3 regions of the Gordonia sp. NPDC003504 genome follow, and region 2 is predicted to be linked to each of the others. Evidence: riboswitches for the same ligand, from Rfam matches in the RefSeq annotation. Region 2 holds a riboswitch; each other region holds the start of a gene.
What was found. Region 2 has a riboswitch for cobalamin ahead of ACWDPV_RS23930 (CbtB-domain containing protein). Riboswitches for the same ligand answer to the same signal wherever they lie in the genome.
Positions count from the first base shown of each region.

Region 1 (7,828 bases), on a different contig from region 2:
ACCGCACCGAACTGCTGATGGCGATCTTCGATCGGGCACTCGGCGGTACGCGAGTCCGTCATCAGCGCACTCACCGGCGCACTGTCGACACTGTTCGTCGACTGGAGCGACGGGCGGCTCGAGGACGTCACCCATCAACAACTGGTCGACTACGTGACGGCGCTCGTCCACGACATGGTGACCCGGCGACATGGTGACCCGGCGACATGGTGACCCGGCAAGTCGCGGCCCCTCCGTCGGCGACTCCGCAGCGACACCAGGAAGATCCCGACTGAGATCCGCCACGAGTGCGCTCTGCACATTCTGTGTGAGCGGACCTGCCACCGGGCTCAGCTCATGCCCCACCCCACGCGCCGAGGAAGTGGACCATAGATCACACCGAGATCTACTAGATCAATCTCTCTATTAGAGTGATAATTCAAATATGAGAGTTCGTCGGACACCACAACGGGTGGCAGCGCGTCGTGAGCAGATACTGGACACCGCACGACGGTTGTTCGACGCCGATGGCACCGCAGCGGTCAGCACCGCACGGATTGCCCGGGAGGCGGGCATCAGCCCAGGCAACCTCTACTACTGGTTCCCCGACAAGGCAGACATCGTCCGGGCACTCTACGAGCAGTGGAGCGTGCGATCCGAGCCTCCCATCGATCAGAACCGCACGGCGGACGAGATCCTGCAGACCCTCTGGTGGGCCGGGCGACGGCAGGCCACGGTCACCACCGAATTCGTCTTCTTCTCGCGCGAACTGTTCACGCTGCTCCACGCCGACCCCACGTTGCGGTCCATGTACCGCGCGAACTTCGAGCGACGACTGGCCCTGTTCGAAGCGATCGGGGAATCGGTGATCGGCGACGGGCTGATACGTCGGCCCGATCCACCATCCTCTGTTCGCGACGTCATCACACAGTTGTGGCTCGTCGCGGAGACTGCAGTTCCCTTCGCCGACGCCGTCGGCCGAGATCTCTTCGATCCGCACCGCGCGCACACTGCCATCATCGAACCCCTACTCACCGAGCGCGGTCGTCTCGCACTCGGACTGCCACCTCAAGGAGAATGGACATGAGCGACAACGAATCACACGCAGACGACACCGAATCGGTCGGTGCTGAATCTACCCCCGAGGATCCCCCGGATTCGCGTTCCGGCGAAGATGGCGAAGATGGCGAACCAGAGGCGTCAACACCGCCCACAACGCACCTGAACCGTCGATCAGTGCTGAAAGGCGTCGGGCTGGGGGCACTTGCCCTCGTCGTGGTGGGCAGCGGGGCGGTGGGTATCCGCGCGGCGACCAACGGTGTCTTCGACTCCGGCGAGGGCACACCGTATGACCTGTGGACGCAGTGGCAATCCGAGCGAGGGGTCGGCGGAATCGTCGCCGCCGGAGTCCTCGCCGCCAATCCCCACAACATCCAGCCGTGGACGTTTGTCGTCGGCACCGACAGCATCGACCTGTACGCCGATCCCACTCGCGCGATGCCGATCATGGATTCCGACGGCCGCGAACGTATGGTCGGATTCGGTTGCGCGATCGAGAACATGGCAATCGCGGCACGTGCCCGCGGACTCGTCGCCGAGGTCACCCCACTCCCCGACGCCAACGCCGGCCACATCGCCCATCTCGCACTGCAGCCGGGGGTCGTGCCCAGCACGCAGGACAGGGCGCTTGCCGAAGCAATCGGTCTGCGCCATTCGAATCGCGGCCCGTACGCCTCCCGATCGGTGTCGGAGACCGCGCTGTCCACACTGACCTCGGACTCCCCGGGACTCGGTGAACCGACGCCCGATGTCGTATGGATCACCGACACCGACCGCAGACGTGCCCTCGGCGAAATGTAGGTCCGCGCGACGCAGTCGATCATCGACGACACTCCGATGTCCGAAGAGTCGTTCGCGTGGTTTCGCAACGACCGCAGCGACATCGACCGCCACCGTGACGGACTGACTCTTGACGGCCAGGGGATGGCTCCCGCCATGCTGGCTGCGGCCAAGGTCCTTCCCGCACAATCACGGAGCAGCGGGGATGCGTTCTGGCTCAAGAGCACTCGCGACGTACACACCGCCACCGCCACCGCTTACGGCATCATTCGCGTTCCCGACGTTGCCAACCCACAATCACGCCTGGCCGGCGGCCGATTGATCCAACACATCCATCTCGCCGCGACCGCACAGGGAATCGCGATGCAGCACATGAACCAGATCACCGAACGCATCGCCCGTGACGCGGCCTTGCGACAGCCGGACGAATACGGCCCGCAATGGAGCCACGTGATCGGCATTCCCCAGGACGAAGGTCTGGTGTCGCTCCGGATCGGATACCCGGAGCGCGCGGCCGAGCCATCCCCGCGCCGCGCGCTCTCGGACGTGACACGCACAGCGTGACAGTGCAGATCGACGACGCCGAGCTCGACGGCGCGTGACAGTGCCTGCTCGGTGAACATCGTGCTGATGTCCACTCCGGTTCCACCCCACCCTGGCAACCTCACCCCGGCATCGGTCGCCACGTCAGCGTCGCCCTCAGCAACCCACCCGAACAATGAGACAAAACCGACTTGCTACGCTCTGTCAGCGAGAACGGTTCGCATCCCGAGAGCTGGATGCCAGGGAACCCGGTGCGACTCCGGGACTGGCGCGCAACGGTGTGGGTTTCACCTCACGGCATCACACGAGTGACCGCGAGGGTGTTCCCGAGTCCGATACCTGCCGTTCCACCGATGAGTCCATCGCGTACCTCGCGCACAGGTACCCCGACACACCGAGGTAGACGTGTACCTTCCCGGCATCTCACACCATCGCTGCCGGAACGATTTTCACTCGTGACGGCGCCGAGGATCAGGACCCGCTTCACCGCCCGCACTCCGGTTGGCCCAGCCGCCCGGCGCCTACCGCCGCTCGCGCTCACCGGAGTCCTCGCAGCACTGACCTGCCTCAGCCTCGTGACGTCGGTGGCATTCGGGGCCGAACACATCCCGATCTCCGAGGTGTGGCAGACCGTCATCGGCAGGTTCACCGGCAACGAGGTCGACGCCGCCTACTCGGTGATCGTGTGGGATCTGCGTCTGCCCCGCTCGATCCTGGCCGCGATCGTCGGGGCCGGACTCGCCCTGGCCGGCGCCGTGATGCAGGTGCTGGTGCGCAATCCGCTCGCGGAGCCGTACCTGCTGGGTGTCTCCGCCGGAGCCGCCGTCGGCGCAACCGCGGTACTGACGATGGGAGCCCTTGCCGGACTGGGGATCTGGGCGCTGACCGGCGGCGCACTCATCGGAGCGCTGGTCGCCACCGTGACCGTGTACTCCGTTGCGTTGGCCCAGGGCGGGCTGACTCCGATCCGGCTGATCCTGTCCGGAGTCGTGTTGTCGTCGGCGTTCATGTCGTTGTCGTCGCTGATGGTCTTCTCCGCCGGCGACCCGCAGGCCGCAGAGGGGGTGATGTTCTGGATGCTGGGCAGTGTCGCCGGGGCGACCTGGGCAAAGGTCCCGCTGGCCGGAGTGGTCGTGCTGACCACATTGCTCGGCATGCTCCTGATCCATTCCTGGCTTGATGCCTACGCGACGGGCAATGACACCGCTTCCTCTCTGGGCGTACCCGTCGCCGCGCTGCGCACCGGCTTGTTCGTGGTCCAGGGCGTGCTGGTCGGCGTACTCGTGGCCGTGTCGGGTGGAATCGGGTTCGTGGGCCTGATCATTCCCCACGCGGCCCGCATGCTGGTGGGGGCCACGCATCGCGCGATGCTGCCGGTCGCCGTGTGCGGCGGAGCGCTGTTCCTGGTGTGGGTGGACGTCATCTCCCGGGTGGCGGCCGCACCGCGGGAGATGCCGTTGGGCATCGTCACCGGACTCATCGGTGCCCCGGTATTCCTCTACCTCATGGGTCGTCGTCGGTACTCCTTCGGTAGTGGCGGATGAGCGTCCCGGCGGCCATCGCAGCCCCTGAGGTGTCGCTGACCGCGTGCGGTGTCGAATGCCGACGCGGCGGCCGAGTCATCGTCTCTGGCGTCCATGTGTCGGTTCCGGCGGCGACGCGCCTGGCCCTCATCGGTCCGAACGGCGCCGGCAAGACCACCCTGCTGCGGGTACTCGCCGGACTCGAGGCACCGGCGGCCGGGACCGTCCGTCTCGGTGCCGACGACCTGCACGCGATGCGTCCACGGCAGCGAGCGCGTATGGTCGCCGTCGTCGGCCAGGAGGAGCAGCCCTCGGCCGAACTCACACTGACCGAAGCCGTGGGACTGGGACGGACGCCGCACCGCAGCCCGTGGGCCCCCGCCGGAGACGCCGAGCGTGAGATCATCACTCGCGCACTGCAAACGGTTGGGCTCGCAGGCGCTGAACAACGATCGTGCACACAGCTATCCGGCGGCGAACGTCATCGTGTGGTGCTCGCCCGAGCGCTCGCGCAGGACACGCCGATTCTTGTCCTCGACGAACCGACCAACCACCTCGACGCCGCGTGGCGACTTCGTCTGATGCGCATTCTCGACGAACTCGACGCCACCATCGTCGCCGCCATGCACGACCTCGACCTGGTGCTGCGGCATTTCGATCAGGTCGCCGTCATCGCCGACGGCGGCATCGTCGCCGTCGGCACACCGACAGAGGTCCTCGACTCCGAACTGCTGCGCACCGTCTTCTCAGTGCACGGCGACGTCGTGCACCACCCCCGAACCGGAAAACCCCACCTGCTGCTCACCGATGCAGAATCCGCCGACGACACCGATCAAGGATGACAACTCAGATGATTACCGCCCAGCGCCATATTCCCGCCGTAGGCCTCGCCGTCACCGCACTGGTATTGGGGCTCACCGCGTGTGGCTCCGACACCGAGACCGGCGCATCTGCTGACACAGTCACCGTCACCAATTGTGGTGAGGATGTCACCTACGACCAGCCACTCGAGCGCCTCTTCGTCAATGACGGTGGCATGATCGCCATCTCCCTGGCCGCGGGCGCTGCGGACCAGATCGTGGCAGTGAGTTCGATGGCACGCGACGCCGACGTGCTGCGACTCGAGTACGGCGCTCAGGTCGACGAACTCAAGCAGGTGGCGCCCGAGCAACCGACATTGGAGAACATCGTCGGAGCGAGGCCGCAGGTGCTCTACGCCGGATACAACTACGGCATGAGTGAATCCCGTGGCATCACGCCCGAGATCCTCGCCCAGCACGGCATCGATGTCTATCAACTGTCCGAGGCATGCCGTCAGGTCAACGGCGAGAGTGCACGCGGCACAATGGATCCCTGGGTCGCACTCGATACCGACCTCCGCAACATCGGGACCATCACCGCCAACGCCGATGTCGGCGCACAGGCTGCCGACGATGTCCAGACCCGCCTTCAGGCGCTTCGCGCGGCCCCGCAGCCCACTGACAAGCCCACCGTCTTCCTGTTCGACAGCGGCACCGACACGGTCTTCTCGTCCGGGTCCTTCGGTGGCCCTCAGGGAATCATCGACGCCGCCGGTGCGCGCAACGCCACCGAGGATGTGCAGGACACCTGGACCACCGTCAGCTGGGAGCGTGTGGCGACCGCCGACCCCGATGTGATCGCGTTCGTCGATTATCCCGGACAGTCCGTCGAGGAGAAGATCGCGGCGCTGCGCAGCAACCCGGCAAGCCGAAACCTCCGCGCCGTCAAGGAAAACCGCTTCATCAATCTCCCCTACGCCATGTGGGTGTCGAGTCCCCTGAACATCGATTCCGCGGAAATCCTGCGTAAGGTCTTCGAGGCCCACGACCTCGCTCCGCAGTCCCGGATCACGCCGACACTGGACGTCAGGCGACTCGGACTCGGCGGCAACGACTGGCTGACCTACTGAGTCATTCGTTCTCCGACTACGTCGCCACCGGGACCTTTCGGTACGCGGGCTTCGGCAACCGAATCCGATGTGATCGTTGCCGGCTCGGCCTACCGATCACTCGGGGCCACCTCGGCGAATACCCCTGCGGGTGGTGTTGGGGCACCGGGTGTCGTAACGGGATCGCCAAGCCGAGAGGACGCCATCATGACCACCACCGACCCCGACGCCCCCGGTACCGTCACCCGCCCTCCCATCCAGCCGGCTTCACTCCGGTCTGTACCTCGGAGTTCGTCACCTTCGCCGCGATGTGAGGACGAATTCCGTTCCTACAAATCCAGCGTGCGCCCTGGCGATCGTCAATCACCCGCCGGACCATCGATCACCCAGTGCGGCAACAGTTCAGTCGAGGACGCGGTCGTCTTGAAGGAACTCCACGAGTATCCCGTCTGGGTCGGTGATGAAGAAGTACCGCACGCCGGTGCGCCCCTCGGTGATGGTGGTCGAGGCCGGACACAGACCGCGCTCGGTGAAGTCGCGTAGGCATTCGTCGACGGAATCCACTTGCAGACCAAAGTGCTTCACTCCGATCTTGGGGAGATCGGTGATCAGTTCGCGGGCCGCTTGCGGCAGCGGTTGCGATGCGGCGAAGGTGAACAACTCGAGAATCACCCCGTCGAGGCGCAGGTGGGAGACCGACATGGATGCGTCGGGAGCGTCGTACCGCAGCACCTCCCGGAAGCCGAACTGTGCGTAGAACCGAGTCGACCTCTCGATCGACGCCACACTGATCGCCACATGGTGGACGGAGAATCGCATTCGACAACTATCCCGGCCGACACCGCCGGCGCACAAATCCCCTCCCGAGCCGGCTAAGGCGATCTGTCAGCTCGCTCACCGTCACCGTCGGCCCGGGCTGCTCTTTGTCATGCTGTCGATCCAGCTGGGGTGCCGGCTTCGCGATGGTGCGCCGGATCTTTCGCGAGAAGACACGCCGTCTCGGAGCCGTTGCTGAATGTCAGTGATGACCGGTTCGGGGCAGAGCCCAACCGCAAGTCACCTGGGCGGGCCGGACATTCGACGCCGACCCGGGTCGATCACGCCGCGTCGCAGAAGCGCAGTCGCACCGCCCCGGGGCGCCTCGTCACCTCTCGTCGTCCGGGACCCCGGCTGACGCCACTCACGGTGCACTACATACCCGCGGCGCCGTCGAGGGCGACCTCGGTCGCAGGCCCGTGCGCTTCTCCGATCGGCCACCGCACGTTGATGAGCACACCCGCGACCACCGCGACGGAGGCCAGGATCGCCGCGGCCACGTAGAAGCCCGTACTCTGCCCGTGGACCATTGCCTGTGCTTGCACGGTCGCCATGTCTGCGGGACCGTGAATCGACGACAGGTGGCCGGTCACGTACGAGGCGGCGGCGGTGGCGGCGATGGTGTTCAACAGTGCGGTACCGATGGCACCGCCGACCTGCTGCGAGGTGTTGACCATCGCCGAAGCCACGCCCGCGTCACGCGGTTCGACGCCGTAGGTGGCGAGGTTGATCGACGTCATGAAGACCGTGCCCATCCCCATGCCGAGGACCAACAACGCCGGGAACACCACGGTCCAGTAGCGCGTCGACTCGGCCGAGATCTGACTGAGCAGCAGCATGCCGCAGGAGGCGAGGAGTGCACCGGGGACGATGAGGAATCGCGGGGGTACCCGGGTGATCAGCCGGGCCGCGATCTGGGTGGAGCCCAGCAGCATCCCGAATACCATCGGCAGGAAGGCCACGCCCGCACTCAGCGGTGAATAGTGGTGCACCACTTGCATATAGAGCGTGAGGAACAGGAAGGAGCCGAACATCGCGGTCGTCGCCAGTGCGACGCTGAGGTAGGCGCCACCGCGGGCGCGGTCGGCGACGACCCGCAGCGGCAGGAGCGGGTGCGGGCTGCGGGCCTGCCAGGCCACAAAGGCCACCAGCAGGACGACTGCCGCGACCAGGCAGGTGACCGTGCCGGTGTCACCCCAACCCTCTTCGGCCGCTCGGC
Region 1 covers NZ_JBSFPC010000009.1:130,316-138,143, reverse strand. Annotated here, with positions in the region: gene ACWDPV_RS17185 (TetR/AcrR family transcriptional regulator) at 425-1,066, shown strand; gene ACWDPV_RS17180 (hypothetical protein) at 1,216-1,839, shown strand; gene ACWDPV_RS17175 (hypothetical protein) at 1,975-2,382, shown strand; cobalamin riboswitch at 2,559-2,722, shown strand; gene ACWDPV_RS17170 (FecCD family ABC transporter permease) at 2,919-3,905, shown strand; gene ACWDPV_RS17165 (ABC transporter ATP-binding protein) at 3,902-4,726, shown strand; gene ACWDPV_RS17160 (ABC transporter substrate-binding protein) at 4,735-5,814, shown strand; gene ACWDPV_RS17155 (VOC family protein) at 6,196-6,612, opposite strand; gene ACWDPV_RS17150 (MFS transporter) at 6,984-7,828, opposite strand, start outside.
Region 1: linked by a shared signal. The riboswitch ahead of ACWDPV_RS17170 (FecCD family ABC transporter permease) and the one ahead of ACWDPV_RS23930 (CbtB-domain containing protein) in region 2 are both predicted to bind cobalamin.

Region 2 (7,828 bases):
TTCACCGGATTCCGCAAGATCGCCCTGGCCGAACTGGGTCGCTCCGCGGCCGTGGTCACCGGGCGCCTCGATGACGACGGAACCGCGGTGTTCGGTATCACCGCCGCGACGGGGTGGCCGACGGTGCTGCGCTATCCCATACTTCCCGATGCGGCCACTCTGCGCGCCGACATCGACTCCGCCGATGGCTATTACACCGATCCGCTCGGCTCTGCGGATTGGCGCCGCGGGGTGAGCGGGACGCTCGCCGAGCAGATCCGGGCCGAACTGAGCGACCGCACGCAGCCCACGACCGGCGGACGGTGAGATCCATGCACTTCGAGATCAACGGTGAATCTGCCGACGCCACACCACGACCCGGCCAATGCCTCCGGACGTTCCTGCGCGACGCCGCCCACTTCGAGGTGAAGAAGGGCTGCGACGCCGGCGACTGCGGGGCCTGCTCGGTGCTGGTCGACGGGACGCCGGTGCATTCGTGTATCTATCCCGCCCAGCGCATCGAGGGCGCGTCGGTGACGACCGTGTCCGGACTCGGCAAGCCGGGCGACCTGCATCCGATGCAGGAAGCCTTCGTCGACAACTTCGGTTTCCAGTGCGGATTCTGCACTGCCGGAATGATCGTCACCGCCTCGACGCTGAAAGCCGATGATCTCGACGATCTCCCGCGGCGGATGAAGGGAAACCTGTGCCGCTGCACGGGTTATCGGGCGATTCGTTCGGCGATTCACGAAGGCGTGACCGGCGAGCACGCCCCCAGTTCGGTGGCCGCCCGCCCGGCCGGCACCGGTGTCGGCTCCTCGGTGAATCCCCTTGCCGCCGAACGCGTCGTCACCGGCACCGAACCGTACACCTTCGACGTCGAGGTGCCGGGGATGCAGTACCTGCGGGTGCTCACCTCACCGCACGCGCATGCCCGGATCACCTCGATCGAGGTTACCGACGCGGCCGCCGTCGACGGCGTGAATCTGATCCTCACCCACGAGAACGTCTCCACCCGACGGTTTTCCACTGCCCGGCACGACCTTCGCGAGGACGATCCGGACGACACCCTGGTCCTCGATCCCGTTGTCCGGTTCGTCGGCCAACGGGTGGCGGCCGTCGTCGCCGACACCGCGACGGCCGCCGAGGAGGCATGCCGCCGGATCACCGTGACCTACGAACCCCTGCCCGCGGTGTTCGATCCGTCCGACGCCCGCCGGCCGGGTGCCCCGCTCATCCACCCGGACCGCACCCCGGCGGACCGGGTGGCGCACGCCGACCGCAACGTGATCGCCACATTCCATGACGGTTTCGGCGGTGATGTGGATGCCGCACTGCACAGTTCGCCGGTCACCGTCGGCGGAACCTGGCGGACGTCACGAGTGAGCCACGCCCAGCTCGAGACGCACGGCAGCATCGGATGGCTCGACGACGACGGCCGCCTCGTCCTGCGGACCAGTACCCAGGTCCCCTTCCTGGTGCGTGACGAACTCGCCCTGCTCCTCGATCTCCCACCGGAACGGATCCGCGTCGTCGCCGCCCGTGTCGGCGGCGGATTCGGCGGGAAACAGGAGTTGCTCACCGAGGATCTCGTCGCGATCGCGGTGCTGCGGACCGGCCGTCCGGTCGGCTACGAGATGACCCGCACCGACGAGATGACCCGCACCACCTACCGTCATCCCTTCGAGGTGTCTGTGGATCTCGGCGCCGATGACGCCGGGCGGCTGACCGCCATGAAGGTCGACGTGCTCTCCGACACCGGCGCCTACGGCAACCACGCGATCGGGGTGATGTTCCACGCCTGCGCCGAATCGGTCTCGGTGTACACCTGCCCGGTCAAACGGGTGGATGCCGAAGTCGTCTACACCAACAACCCGCCGTCGGGGGCCTTCCGTGGCTATGGCCTCGGGCAGGTCATCTTCGCGATCGAGAGTGCGATGGACGAGCTCGCGCTGCGGCTCGGTGTCGACCCGTTCGAGCTGCGCCGGATCAACGCTGTGGCACAAGGTGATCCGCTGTTGATCGCACACCCGGAACCCGAGAAGGATCTGGTCTACGGCAGCTACGGACTCGACCAGTGCCTCGATCTCGCCCAAGCGGCGTTGACGAAGGGCAACGGAGTCACCGCACCGGCCGGAGAGTCGTGGCGGATCGGCGAGGGCATGGCCCTCGCGGCGATCGCGACGATGGCCCCACGCGGACATCACTCCGATGTCACCGTCGCCGTCGACGCCGGCGGGACCTATCACGTCGGGGTCGGCACGGCGGAGTTCGGCAACGGCACCACCACCGTGCACGCCCAGATCACCGCGACGACAATGTCGACGACGGTGGATCGCGTCGACCTCCATCACGGCGACACCGATGCCGCCGGCTACGACACCGGGGCCTTCGCCTCCGCGGGGACCACCGTCGCGGGCAAGGCGGTGTACGGCGCCGCGCTGGAACTCCGAGAAGTGTTGCTGCGCACCGCGTCCGCGTTGTGCTCGGTCACACCCGACGAGGTCCGGCTGACCGCCGACGGCGCGCTCGTCGGGGAGCGGATGGTCACCTTCACCGAACTCATCGGCGCCGTCGACGCCGATCACCGCATCGAACGCCCTGGCGGGCCTCGCGCCGTGGCGACCGGCGCCGAACACGGCGAACTGCGATCCATCGCCTTCAACGTGCAGGCATTCCGCGTGGCCGTCGACACCGACACCGGATCGGTGGTCATCATGCAGTCCGTCCACGCCGCCGACGCGGGCACCGTGATGAACCCCGAACAGTGCCTCGGACAGGTGGAGGGTGGCGTCGCGCAGGCGATCGGCTCGAGCCTGTACGAGGAGATCATGCTCGACGGCAAGGGCGCGGTACTGACGCCGGTATTGCGTACCTACCGCGTGCCGCAGATGGCCGACATCCCCGATACCGAGGTGTTCTTCGCCGACACCTCCGACGACCTCGGCCCGTTCGGCGCCAAGTCGATGAGCGAATCGCCGTACAACCCGGTGGCGCCGGCGCTGGCCAATGCGATCCGACGGGCCATCGGTGTGCGACCACACGAGACACCGATGTCGCGGGATCGGATCTGGCGGCTCCTGCGGTGACGAATCCGGCTCACACACCCGCCACGGTTTTTCGGCTCACCGAACTTTTGGTTTCGCCTTATTTGATGATCAGCCGCGGCTGTGTCAGATTGAGCGGGTGAATCAGGTGGACACGCGCACCTCCGAGGCACCGGATACCGCGGCGGCCCGACGACGGATCCGGCTGCGTCGATACCGGTCGCTCCGTCAGATCGCACTCTTCGGCCCGGCCTTCGTCGCCGCCGTCGCCTACGTGGACCCCGGCAACGTCGCCGCCAACATCACCGCGGGCGCCCGCTATGGATTCCTGCTCGTCTGGGTGCTGGTGATCGCCAACGTCATCGCCATGCTCATCCAGTACCAGTCGGCCAAGCTCGGCATCGTCACCGGCAAAAGCCTCCCCGGACTGCTCGGTGAACGGCTCGGTAAACGCCGACGCCTCGCCTACTGGGCCCAGGCGGAGATCGTCGCCATCGCCACCGACCTCGCCGAGGTCCTCGGCGGCGCGATCGCCCTGCAGTTGCTCTTCGATCTGCCCCTCCTGATCGGCGGCATCATCGTCGGCGTCGTCTCCACGGTGGTGTTGTTGCTGCAGAACCCGCGCCAGCAACGGGTCTTCGAGACCGTCATCCTGTCGATGCTGGCCATCATCGTGGTCGGCTTCCTGGCTGGTCTCGTGGTGAACCCGCCGCCGGTGTCCGACGTCGTCGGCGGTCTCGTTCCCCGCCTGCAGGGTCCCGAAACCGTGCTGCTGGCCGCCTCGATGCTCGGCGCGACGGTGATGCCGCACGCCATCTACGTGCACTCGTCACTGGTGATCGACCGGCACGGCGTCGCCAAGACCCCGGCCCGACGGCGGCTGCTGGTGCGTGCCACCCGATGGGATGTGGTGACCGCCCTGATCATCGCCGGCGCGGTGAACATCTCCCTGCTGCTGCTCGCGGCCCAGAATCTGCGCGGCAAGGAGGGCACCGACACCATCGAGGGCGCCTACCACGCGGTGGCCGATTCGATGGGACCGCACATGGCGACCATCTTCGCGATCGGGCTGCTGGCCAGCGGACTGGCCGCCACCTCGGTCGGATCGTCGGCGGGTGCGGCCATCATGGCCGGCCTGTTGCACAGACGTATCCCGCTGGTGATCCGGCGGCTGGCCACCCTGGTTCCCGCCCTGGCGGTGCTCGCCCTCGGCGTCGATCCCACCTGGGCACTGGTGATGAGCCAGGTGGTCCTGAGTTTCGGCATCCCCTTCGCGATCATCCCGCTCGGACGACTCACCGCCGACCGGTCACTGATGGGTGAGTTCGCCGACGGGTGGCCACTGCGCATCGTCGCGGCCCTGTCGTCGGTGATGATCGTCGTCCTCAACATCGCCCTCATCGTGCTGGTGTTGACCGGGACCTGAGCGGAATGGGGCCACCGCCGGCGGCACGGCCCCCGCGACCGTTCACCACCGCGACCATTGGCCACCGCGACCACTGAATCTGGTGCTTGCCGCAGTGGTTGCGCGACCGGGTGTTCGGGGTTGAGACCAACAGATACCGGCCTCGACGACGCCCGGCGTCGAGGCCGGTATCGGCGGCGCGTCTAGGCCAGCAACCCCTTGGCCACGTGGGTCACCTGGATCTCGTTGCTGCCCGCGTAGATCATCAGCGACTTGGCGTCGCGCGCAAGCTGTTCCACGCGATACTCGGCCATGTAGCCGTTGCCGCCGAACAGCTGCACGGCCTCCATCGCCACATCGGTGGCGGCCTTGGACGAATACAGCTTCATCGCCGACGCCTCGGCCAGGCTCGGCGGCTTGCCCGCCTTGGTGCGCTCGATCGCACTGAAGAGCATGTTCTGCACGTTGATCCGGGCCACCTCCATCTCGGCGAGCTTGAGCTGGATGAGCTGGAATCTCCCGATCTCCTGACCCCACAGCGTGCGGGTCTTCGCGTAATCGATGCTCACGCGTAGACATTCGTTGATGATGCCCATCGCCAACGCCGCGATGCCGATGCGCTCGGCGGTGAAACCGGCCTTTGCCCCTTCTGCGCCACGCGAATCCGAGCCGGTGTCCTCGGTCTCGCCGAGCAGCCGGTCACGACCGAGGCGCACATTGTCGAAGAACAACTCACCGGTCGGCGAGCTCACCATGCCCATCTTCTTGAACGGTTTGCCCTGGGTCAGCCCCTCCATACCCTTGTCGAGGACGAAGGAGAGCACCTTGCGCTCCCGCATCGGGGTGTCCGAGCCGTCGTCGAGTTTGGCGAAGACGACGATCGTGTCGGCGTAGGGACCGTTGGTGATGAAGGTCTTCTGCCCGTTGAGCACGTACTCGTCCCCGTCGCGACGCACCGTGGTCTTCATGCCGCCGAGGGCATCCGAGCCCGAGTCGGGTTCGGTGATCGCCCACGCACCCACCTTCTCCATCGTCACCAATTCGGGCAGCCAGCGCTTCTTCTGTGCGAGGGTGCCCTTGCCGCGGATGGTCGAGGCCGTCAGCCCCATGCTGACGCCCATGGAACCGACGAGCCCGAGGCAGACACCGGCCAGTTCGATGTTGACGATCATGAACATCGAGCCGGCCATGGCACCTCCGCCGCCACCGCCGGACGGCTTCTCCCCGGCGGCCTCGGCGGCCAGCTCCTTTTCCAGCGCATCCTTGGCCGTCGCGTCGACACCGAAGGTGGACAACAACTTTCGAGTGATGTCATAGGGCGGCAGCACCCCCGTCTCGAGCTCGTCGATGTGCGGACGGATCTCCTTGTCGATGAACGCGCGCAAGGCGTCGCGCACCATCAGATCTTCCTCTGACCATTCGAACATCGACACACCTCACAAGTAGGGAGCACCAGTGGAACACGTTTCAGCTCCCAACTGTGTCAGCCGCCACTGTCACCGTCAAGGAACAGATCGGAGATTTCATCTCTTTGCTGAGGGATGCGCCGATCCGGACAATGCGGCCACCTCCGCACGGGACTATCGAGACATCCCGGACACCCGTCTTGACCTGCACTCTTCCGGGTGATGTGCTCATCTGCGACGGCGCACGGAACCCGGTGAGAATCCGGGACGGTGGCGCCACTGTGAGCCCGACGTATCGCCCACGCGATACGTCACCGGCAAGTCAGACACGTCGCCGTCACCGAGTTGCACACCATCGACGGGGCGCATCACCCCAGGAGGTTCCGATGACTTCACACGTCGCACAGCCGAGCGCCGGCGTCCAGGTCTCACCCGAGGCGCTGTCCGCCGGGCGTGTCGCCCTGATCCTCGGCATCACCGTCCTGCTGGCCTTGCTGGCCTACTACTTCATCGGCATCGACGAGGGGATGACCTCCGTGTTCGGCAAGACGATGGTCGTCCACGAGTGGGTGCACGACGCCCGCCACTTCCTCGGCTTCCCCTGCCACTGAGCCGGCTGAACGATGTTGGAACTCCGCGTCATCGGGCGCGGAGCCCTGGCCGGTCTGATCGCCGGCATTCTGGGCTTCGTCTTCGCCCGCATCTTTGCCGAACCCGTCATCAACACGGCGATCGACTACGAGTCGGGGCGAGACGAGGTCCTCGATGCCCTCAACCAGGCGGCGGGCCGGGCCACCGAGGCCGAGGGCTCGGAGATCTTCAGTCGATCCATCCAGTCGACGGTGGGCATCGCCACCGGGATCATCGGCTTCTCCGTCGCGATGGGCGCCCTGATCGCGGTCGCCTACCTGGTCCTGATGGGACGAACGGGTCTCCGCGCGCAGTACCTTTCCTGGCTGATCGCCGGCTTCGGATTCCTCGGCATCTACCTGCTCCCGTTCGTCAAGTACCCGGCCAACCCGCCGGCCATCGGACACGACTTCACCATCGCGACCCGCGGACAGTTGTACCTGGCGATGGTGACGATCTCGTTGATCCTCCTCGGACTCGCGGTGTACGTCGCGCACATGTTGCACTCCCGGATCGGCACCTACCGAGCCGTGTTGGTCGCGGGCGCCGGCTTCCTGGTCCTGTTCGGTATCGCACTGGCCGCGATGCCCTCGCTCGGCGACCTGCAGGCGAACGTCGACCACGCCGGCGAATTCGGCTTCGCGCGGGCGTCCACGGAAACGCCGCAGCCGATCACCAACATCCTCGACAAGCCACTCACCATCGACGGGAAGACCTACGCGCCCGGCCAGATCGCCTACCCCGGCTTCGACGCGGACGTGTTGTGGAAGTTCCGCTGGTACTCACTGCTCAATCAGGCGTTGATCTGGCTGGTGATCGGAATGGTGTTCGGCGCGTTGATGAACCGGATGATGCCGTCGGATGACGCGCGGCCGAGTGAGGACCGGCGCGATACGCTCGTCACACGGTGACCCACCTGGACGAACTCGGCCCCTTCTTCGGCGTTGCGCGGCACGCCGCGTCCGACCATGCCATCACTCCGTGGACGCCGATGTCGGACCTGCTCGCCGACCCCGGCATCCTCACCGATCGCGTCGCGCGCGTCCGCGGCGCGCTCGCTGCCGGCGGCCCGGTCGAGGAAAGGGTCGCCGCATCGGTGACACATCTGGGTCTCGTCGCGCGCATCATCGCCCCCGCCATCGCCGTCGAGGCCCTGGGTGATCCACCGATCTCGTTGCGCCCGGACGACATCTGGTGGCAGGACGAACTGGGTGGTCCCTACCCGCTCTCGGTGACCGCGGCGGAACCGGGCACCGACAGCGGCGACTCGGTCGTCGAGGCGCTGACCCACCTCGTCGGTGACACCTTCGGGGTCAGTGCCCGAACCCTGTGGGGCAATGTCGCCTCCGCGGCGAACAGCG
Region 2 covers NZ_JBSFPC010000026.1:12,987-20,814, forward strand. Annotated here, with positions in the region: gene ACWDPV_RS23910 (FAD binding domain-containing protein) at 1-306, shown strand, start outside; gene ACWDPV_RS23915 (molybdopterin-dependent oxidoreductase) at 312-3,068, shown strand; gene ACWDPV_RS23920 (Nramp family divalent metal transporter) at 3,166-4,452, shown strand; gene ACWDPV_RS23925 (acyl-CoA dehydrogenase family protein) at 4,635-5,858, opposite strand; cobalamin riboswitch at 6,059-6,190, shown strand; gene ACWDPV_RS23930 (CbtB-domain containing protein) at 6,224-6,448, shown strand; gene ACWDPV_RS23935 (CbtA family protein) at 6,461-7,378, shown strand; gene ACWDPV_RS23940 ((2Fe-2S)-binding protein) at 7,375-7,828, shown strand, end outside.

Region 3 (7,828 bases), on a different contig from region 2:
TTCACCGCGAGGCGGGTGCAGCCCTGGAAGGTGAAGCGCGGCAGGAAGCCCGATTGTGGGAAGAACGCGTTGATGCGTTCGACGTCGCCGTACATGAAGACGTTCTCCCACGGGACGAGGACCTTGTCGAAGACGAAGATGGTGTCGTTCTCGTCCATCCGGCTCGACAACGGGTAGTCGAACGGGCTGCCCATCACCGCGGCCTGCTGGGTGTAGGAACTGCGGCAGATCAGCTTGATGCCGGGAGCGTCCATCGGCACCGTGCAGATGAGGGCGAACTCCTTCTTCTTGATCGGCAGGCCGTAGTGGGCGATGAAGTTGTAATTGGTGATCGCCGAACCGGTGGCCACCACCTTGGCACCGGAGACGACGAGGCCGGCGTCGGTCTCGTTCTCCACCTTCATGAACACGTCGCCGACCTCGTCGGGCGGCAGTTGGCGATCGACCGGTGGGTTGATGATGGCGTGATTCCAGTAGAGGACCTTCTCCTGCGATTCGCGGTACCAGCGTTCGGCGTTGGCCTCGAACGGTGCGTAGAGATCCTTGTTGGCGTGCAGGGTGCCCAGGAAGCTGGCCTTGTAGTCGGGGGAGCGGCCCATCCAGCCGTAGGTCATCCGGGCCCACTCCGCGATGGCGTCGCGTTCCTTGATGAGATCCTCGCTGCTCGTCGGCGCCTTGAAGAAGGGCATGGTGACACCACCGTTGCCGGTGTCGGTGGGCGTGGTGACCTTGTCCCGGGTCTGCGGGTCGTGCATCGAGTCGTAGAGGCGGGCGGTCATCCGGATCGGATTGCGGAAGGCCGGGTGGGTGGTCACGTCCTCGACGCGTTCACCGTGCAGCCAGATCTCACGACCGTCCCGGAGTGATTCGATGTATTCATCGCCGGTCATCGGCCGGGATGCGAAGTTCTTCTTCTGATTGTCGGGCGAATCGGCGGCCGGATTGACGGTGGGGGCTCCGGTGTCGGCAGGATTGCCGGTGGAAGTGCTATTGGGGCGTTCGATGGTCGTCATGATTCATACCTTTTTCTGATGAATGGAACGAATGTCGTTATGGATCAGGCTGATACGGGAGTCGTGCTGGACGTCGGGGTTTCTGCGTTCCCTCCTCGGGTGAGATGGAAGGGGGTGAATGTGGCGGTGGCGTCGAACCATCCGGAATGCGGATCGTCGGCGCACAGCGTCCACAGCGAGTTGACGCTGGGCTCGCCCAGATCGTGGAAGGTGCTGCGGTAGTAGAGGAGTGGGGGATTCCCCGAGGCCTCGGCGTCGACGATCTCGCCGATGAAGATCAGGTGATCGCCGCCGTCGTAGGACCGCCACGGCGTGCAACTGAGAACCGCCGCGCTGCCCTTCAATACCGGTGCGGTGGGTCCGTCGACCCAGGTCGGGCCGGGTTCACTCGGCCGGCCGGCGAAGTGCATGGCGGTGTCGAGTTGATCGGCCGCGAGGATGTTGACCGCGAACGGCGCGTCGGTCAAGTACTTGCACGCCTTGGACTTTCGCGTGAGTGTGACCTGACACAGCCGCGGTTCGAGGGAAACCGCGGTGAACGCGGTCACCGTGGCGCCGTGCGGTTCGCCGTCGGCGTTGGTGCAGGTGATGACGGTGACGCCGCTCGCGAACTGGCCGAAAACGTTCTGAAGCGCTTTCTTCTCCATGTGCTTCGCCTTTCCTCTCGGGCCGAATGTGATGTAGAACATAAGGCGACCGAGAAGACGTTGGCGATCCGATCTGCGCGGTGTCCATCCGAAAAGCGCGTCGGGATCTCTCAGTCGGAGCCGCGTCCCCCGGTCCGAGGAGGTGTCAGAACATGGGTTCGGTGGACCATATCCAGGTGCCGGGTACGCCCGAGTGGGATGCGGCCCGCGACGCCGTGTCGGATGCGTACTTCCCGCACGAACTGACGCCCCTCGACGCGGGGAGTGTGGCCACCGAGGCCGACGTGAACGTGACGGTGGTCGGTCCGTTGCGGATCGCTCGGATCGGTTGGGGGGCCGAGGTGGCCATCCGCAGTGACCATCCCGGGGCGTACGGGATCAACGTGCCGCTCGGAGGGATGCTCGAGACCGCTGTGCACGGCCGAACGGTGGTGTCGACGAGCGGCTATGCGACGGTGAACCCGCCGGATACGCCGGTCGACATCACCCGCTGGTCCGATGACTGCACGATCGTGGGAGTCAAGATCGATCGGGACTTCGTGCACCGCGAGGCGATCCGCGTGGCCGGCGACACCGACGTGGTGATCCCGGATCAGCTGGATCTCGGTGTGCCCGAGATGGCGAGTTGGTTCCGCCTGGTGCGGTCGGTGGCCGGTCAGCCCGGCGACGACCCGTTGCTGTCCAATCCGTTGATCGCCGAACAGCTGGCGACGTCGCTCACCGACGCGTTTCTCGTTGCGGCACTTCCCGAATCGCCGTCGGACCGGCAGGCGGTGCGGCCCCGGATCGTCACCCGGGTACTGGATGCGATCCGTGCCGATCCGGCGCGGGCGTGGTCGGCGGCCGACATGGCCGAGGTGGCCGGGGTGAGCGTGCGCCGACTGCAGGAGGGCTTCAAGGAGTACGTCGGCAGGACACCCCGAGAGTGCCTGACCGACATCCGGTTACGTGGCGTTCACGACGAATTGGCCGGTGAGACGGCCGATTCCGTCACCGAGGTCGCGCTGCGGTGGGGATTCACGCATTCGGGCCGGTTTGCCGCGGCGTTCCGCAACCGCTACGGGGTGTGCCCCTCGGATGTGGTGGGCGGCAGAGGGATATAGGCATCGGGGAGAAGAAAGTCCGACGCCGATCCACCCCCGCGACGGGCGGGTGATGGATCGGCGCCGGAGCTGTGCGGGTCGACTCAGGCGTCGGCGCCCGCCCGGACGGCGGCGGCCGCCGCGACCAGGTTGGTCAGCGACGCGATGACCTCCTCATTGCCGCGGGTCTTGAGCCCGCAGTCGGGGTTGACCCAGAGGCGTTCCGGCCCAACGGCCTTGAGGGCCGCGCGCAGCGACGTCTCGATCTCGCCGGTGTCCGGGACACGCGGAGAGTGGATGTCGTAGACGCCCGGACCGACACCGTTGGAGAAGCCGACCGAGTTGAGATCGTCGAGCACCTCCATGCTCGACCGGGCCGCCTCGATGGAGGTGACGTCGGCGTCGAGGTCGGCGATCGCCCCGATCACCTCACCGAACTCCGAGTAGCACAGATGGGTGTGCACCTGTGTCGTGTCGGCGACACCCGAGGTCGACAGACGGAACGCACGGACCGCCCAGTCCAGATACGCCTGCTTGTCGGCGTTGCGCAGGGGGAGCAGTTCGCGCAGGGCCGGCTCGTCGACCTGGATGATGCCCACTCCGGCGCGTTCGAGATCAACGGTCTCGTCCCGGATCGCCAGGGCGATCTGATCGGCGGAGTCCGACAGCGGCTGATCGTTGCGCACGAAGGACCACGCCAGGATGGTGACCGGGCCGGTGAGCATGCCCTTCACGGGCTTGCCGGTCAGCGACTGGGCGTAGGTGATCCAGTCGACGGTCATCGGCGTGGGACGCGACACGTCGCCGAACAGGATCGGCGGGCGCACGCACCGGGTGCCGTAGGACTGGACCCAGCCGTTGGCGGTGGCGAAGAATCCGTCGAGTTGCTCGGCGAAGTACTGCACCATGTCGTTGCGCTCCGGCTCGCCGTGGACGAGCACGTCGAGCCCGATCTTCTCCTGCAACGCGATCACATCGGCGATCTCGGCGCGCATCCGTCGCTCGTACTCGGCGTTGTCGATCTCGCCGGAGCGCAGCGCGGCGCGGGCCAGACGGATGGCCGAGGTCTGCGGGTAGGAGCCGATCGTCGTGGTCGGCAGGACCGGCAGTCCGAGTCGTTCGTTCTGCGCCGCCAGGCGGGCGGTGGCCTCGCCGCGCGTGGCGTCGGCGTCGGTCACGGCGGCGAGGCGCTCGCGGACCGCCGGGTTGTGGACGCGCGGGTCGGTGTCGCGGGTCGCCAAAGCGGCGGCAGAGGTGGCGAACGCATCGGCCTGCGCGTCACGACCGTGGCGCAGCGCGTCGGACAGGACCGCGACCTCCTGATACTTCTCGGCGGCGAAGGCCAGCCATCCGCGCAGATTGTCGTCGAGCTCGGTCTCCGGCTCCAGCGAGTACGGCACGTGCAGGGTGGAGCACGAGGTGGACACCGCCAGTGACCCGGTGGAGCCGAGCAGCGTGGCCAGGGTGCCCAGGGCCTTCTCCAGGTCGGTACGCCAGATGTTGCGTCCGTCGACCACACCGGCCACGACCAGCAGATTCGCCAGTCCGGGGACGTCGGCGACCGATTCGATGCTGCCCTCGACGAGGTCGACGGCCACCGCCTCGACACCCGAGGACGCCAGCGGTCCGAGGGATTCGCGGGCGTCGCCGAAGTAGGTGGCGACCAGGATCGACGGACGAGAGTCCGCCTGGGCGAGGGTCGAGTAGACCGAGCCGGCCAGCGCCGGGAGTTCGGGAGCGACGTCGGTGACCAGGATCGGCTCGTCGATCTGCACCCACTCGGCTCCGGCCTCGGCGAGGCGGGCGAGGAGGTCGAGGTAGAGCGGGAGCAACTCGTTGAGGCGGTCCAGCGGCGGCGCGGCGTCGTCGGCGCCGACCGTCTTGGACAGTGCGAGGAAGGTGATCGGACCGACGATCACCGGTCGCGGATTGATGCCGGCGTCACGGGCCTCGGCGAGTTCGGCGAGAACCTTCTCCGGGTGCAGCGAGAATCGGGTGTCCGCGGAGATCTCCGGAACGATGTAGTGGTAGTTGGTGTCGAACCACTTGGTCATCTCCAGCGGCGCCAACTCGGCGGTGCCACGGGCGGCGGCGAAGTAGCGGTCCAGCGCATCGTCGATCGCGGCGAAACGCTCGGGCAGCGCGCCGAGCATGACGGCGGTGTCGAGGACCTGGTCGTAGTACGAGAACGAGTTGACGGGAATCGAGTCGAAGCCCGCCGAGGCGAGTTGCGCCCAGGTGTCGCGGCGCAGTCCGGCGCCGACGGCGGCCAGATCGTCTGCGTCGACGCGCCCGGCCCAGTAGCCCTCGATGGCGCGCTTGAGTTCGCGGCGCGGGCCGATACGGGGCGTACCGAGGACGGTGGTGGTGAACGGTGCAGCTTTCGGAGTAGAGCCGCTGGTGGTACTCACGGACATGAGTGTGATGCTCCTGCAATGGTTTCCGACGGTCCGTCGCCTTTGCAGGGTGGGTCGATCAAGCCCCGTGGCGAACCACGGGAAGTGGTTCGCCTGATGCTGCCTGTCCGACCAACGCCCGGTCCACGAGGCGACGATCCACCGATCGCGGCGCGACCGGTACAGCAGGCAGGTCTTCGGACTCGTCGGCGGGCAGGTCATCGTTGACCCGGTTCCTAGTGGCCGTCGCTTCCCGGGCGTTGCGCCCAGTGCGTGTGACGGCGGTCGTTCCGACATACCGCTGCGGGACAGTTCCGGATTCACACCGGATTCCCTCTTTCGACGCCGACCCGGGTGTAGGGGCTCCATGACATCCCGGGGTGGCGAACCAACTGCGCAGGCCAGGATACACACGCCCCGGCGTCGACCGGACCGGAGGTGCGCACAGTGCCCCCCGCTCGGGTGCCGGGCGCTGTCAGTGTCGTGCCGGGCGCTGTCAGTGTGGGATAGGGCGCTGTCAGTGGGGGATAGGGCGCTGTCAGTGTCGTGGTGAGCGCTGTCAGTGGGGACGGGGTGTGCTCAGCTACCGCGGTACGTCGAGTAGGCGAACGGGCTCAGCAGCACCGGAACGTGATAGTGGCGATCCGGGTCGTCGACGGTGAAGCAGATGTCGATCTCGGGATAGAAGCCGTCGATGTCGTTGTCGGCGAACCAGTTTCCGGTGTCGAACACCAGATGATAGATGCCCGGGATCAGGGGTTCGGTGTTTACCTGACCGATCCGGCCATCCGAATCGGTGATACCGGCGGCCACCTCGCCACCGGCGGCGTCCTGCAGGGACACCGCCACACCGACGGCCGGCGACCCCGAGACCGCGTCGAGGACGTGGGTGGACAGACCGGTCATCGGTGTTCGCTCCCTTGCGATGTCGGGCCGCCGGGTGCGGTGCGACGTTCAGTCGTCAACATACTCGATGGCGGGGGTGAGCATGCGCTGCAGCCGGGCGCGGTTGATCTTCGCCAGCTCCATGCGCATCACCCGCCGTTCGGTCGCGGCGTCGTTGCGGATGCGTTCCTTGAGGATGGCCAGCAGTTCCGCGGCCGGTCTGCCGTTGGCGAACACCAGGTAGACGTGCCCGAACTTCTCGTCATAGGCCTTGTTGAGTTCCTTGAGCTCATCCAGGACGGCCGGGTCCGCGCCGGCGACCCCCGACTGCTCCCGCTGTGAGGAAGCGTTGTCGGGGCGGTCGCCGATGCGCGGATGGCCGGCCAGAGCCTCGTCGAGATCGGCCTCGGTGAGTTCGGCGAGGATGAGGTCGGCGTACTCCAGCAGCGCCTCGTCATCGATGAACGGCCGTGCCTTGGCGACGCGCAATGCCCAGATCGACGAGCTGCAGCACTCGTACAGTGTGCCGATCGCCTGCCGCTCGGACAGGTCGTTGAAGCTGGGCAGACCGCGCCAATCCACTCGTCGCACTGCCCCAGCCTAGGAGAGTTCGGGCTGTCGGCCGAATCGCACCGACGTCAACGGGTTGGCGTCGGCGACCAGGTCGTCGAACCGGTAGTTGACGATCTTGGCGATCTCGATCAACGCAAAGGACTTCTCCGAGGTCTCGGAATTGTCCATGCGCGCCCAGCCGTTGCGCAGCACTCGATCGTAGCGCTCGGTCTCACGTGCGCAGATCACCAGCGGGAAGCCGAAATGCTCCTGGTAGGCGTTGGCGAGGTTGACCACGTTCTCGTGTTCGGTCTCTTCCAGGTGCGACAGGCCCTTGTGGTCGGCGGCCCGGAGTTCGCCGGTCTCCTCGTCCTCGGCACCCAGGTCGGGGAACGCGCGGATCAGGTCCAGCTGCTCGGTGTCGCTGCCGGTGAGCATGCCCTCCTGGAAGGCGCTGCGCAGATCGTGGACGTCCTCGAACGGGCGCTGCTCCCAGGCGCGGTCGAGCACCCAGTCGACGCCCTGGACAACCTCGCCGAAGGTCTCCCGGAACTCCTCGCGCGACATGGTGTTGACCTCGTCGAGGGTGATCGAGCCCTTGCCGGCGACCGCGGGACCCTTGCCGCCGACGTGGAAGAACAAGAGATTCAACAGGATTGCGCAGATCGCACCCATGGTGATGCCGGTGGAGAACGGGATCTGCAACACCATGTTGGGCATCGCCTGATCAACACCGGGCAGTTCCGGGACGTCGGTGATGCTGCCGTTCTTCTCGATCACCTGGGAGGGGACCGACGACTGCGAGAACTGCACGTACAGGGCCACGGCAAGGGACGTGGCGGCGATGATGAGGTTGCGGTGGTCGGTGAAGTCCACCGACGTCAGGGTCTGGATTCCGACGATCGCGACGGTTGCGAACATGATGAGGGCGGCACCGCCGAGCACCGGGGCCGGAATCGACTCGACGACCTTGGCCAGCTTGGGCAGCAGACCGAGGATGATCATGATGACACCGGCGCAGGCCACCACCCACCGGCTCTTCACCCCGGTCAGGCGCACCAGACCGACGTTCTCCGAGAAGGCGGTGTAGGGGAACGAGTTGAACGACCCACCGATGACGGTGGCGACACCGTCGGCGCGGACCGCTGCGGCGACGTCGTCGGCCTTGATGCGTTTGCCGACGATCTCGCCGGTGGCGAAGATCGAGCCGGTCGACTCCACCGCGACCACCAGCAACACCACGATCATCGAGA
Region 3 covers NZ_JBSFPC010000023.1:4,926-12,753, forward strand. Annotated here, with positions in the region: gene ACWDPV_RS23475 (4-hydroxyphenylacetate 3-hydroxylase family protein) at 1-1,013, opposite strand, end outside; gene ACWDPV_RS23480 (flavin reductase family protein) at 1,058-1,660, opposite strand; gene ACWDPV_RS23485 (AraC family transcriptional regulator) at 1,813-2,763, shown strand; gene metE (5-methyltetrahydropteroyltriglutamate--homocysteine S-methyltransferase) at 2,847-5,159, opposite strand; cobalamin riboswitch at 5,310-5,546, opposite strand; gene uraH (hydroxyisourate hydrolase) at 5,718-6,044, opposite strand; gene uraD (2-oxo-4-hydroxy-4-carboxy-5-ureidoimidazoline decarboxylase) at 6,093-6,614, opposite strand; gene ACWDPV_RS23505 (solute carrier family 23 protein) at 6,624-7,828, opposite strand, start outside.
Region 3: linked by a shared signal. The riboswitch ahead of metE (5-methyltetrahydropteroyltriglutamate--homocysteine S-methyltransferase) and the one ahead of ACWDPV_RS23930 (CbtB-domain containing protein) in region 2 are both predicted to bind cobalamin.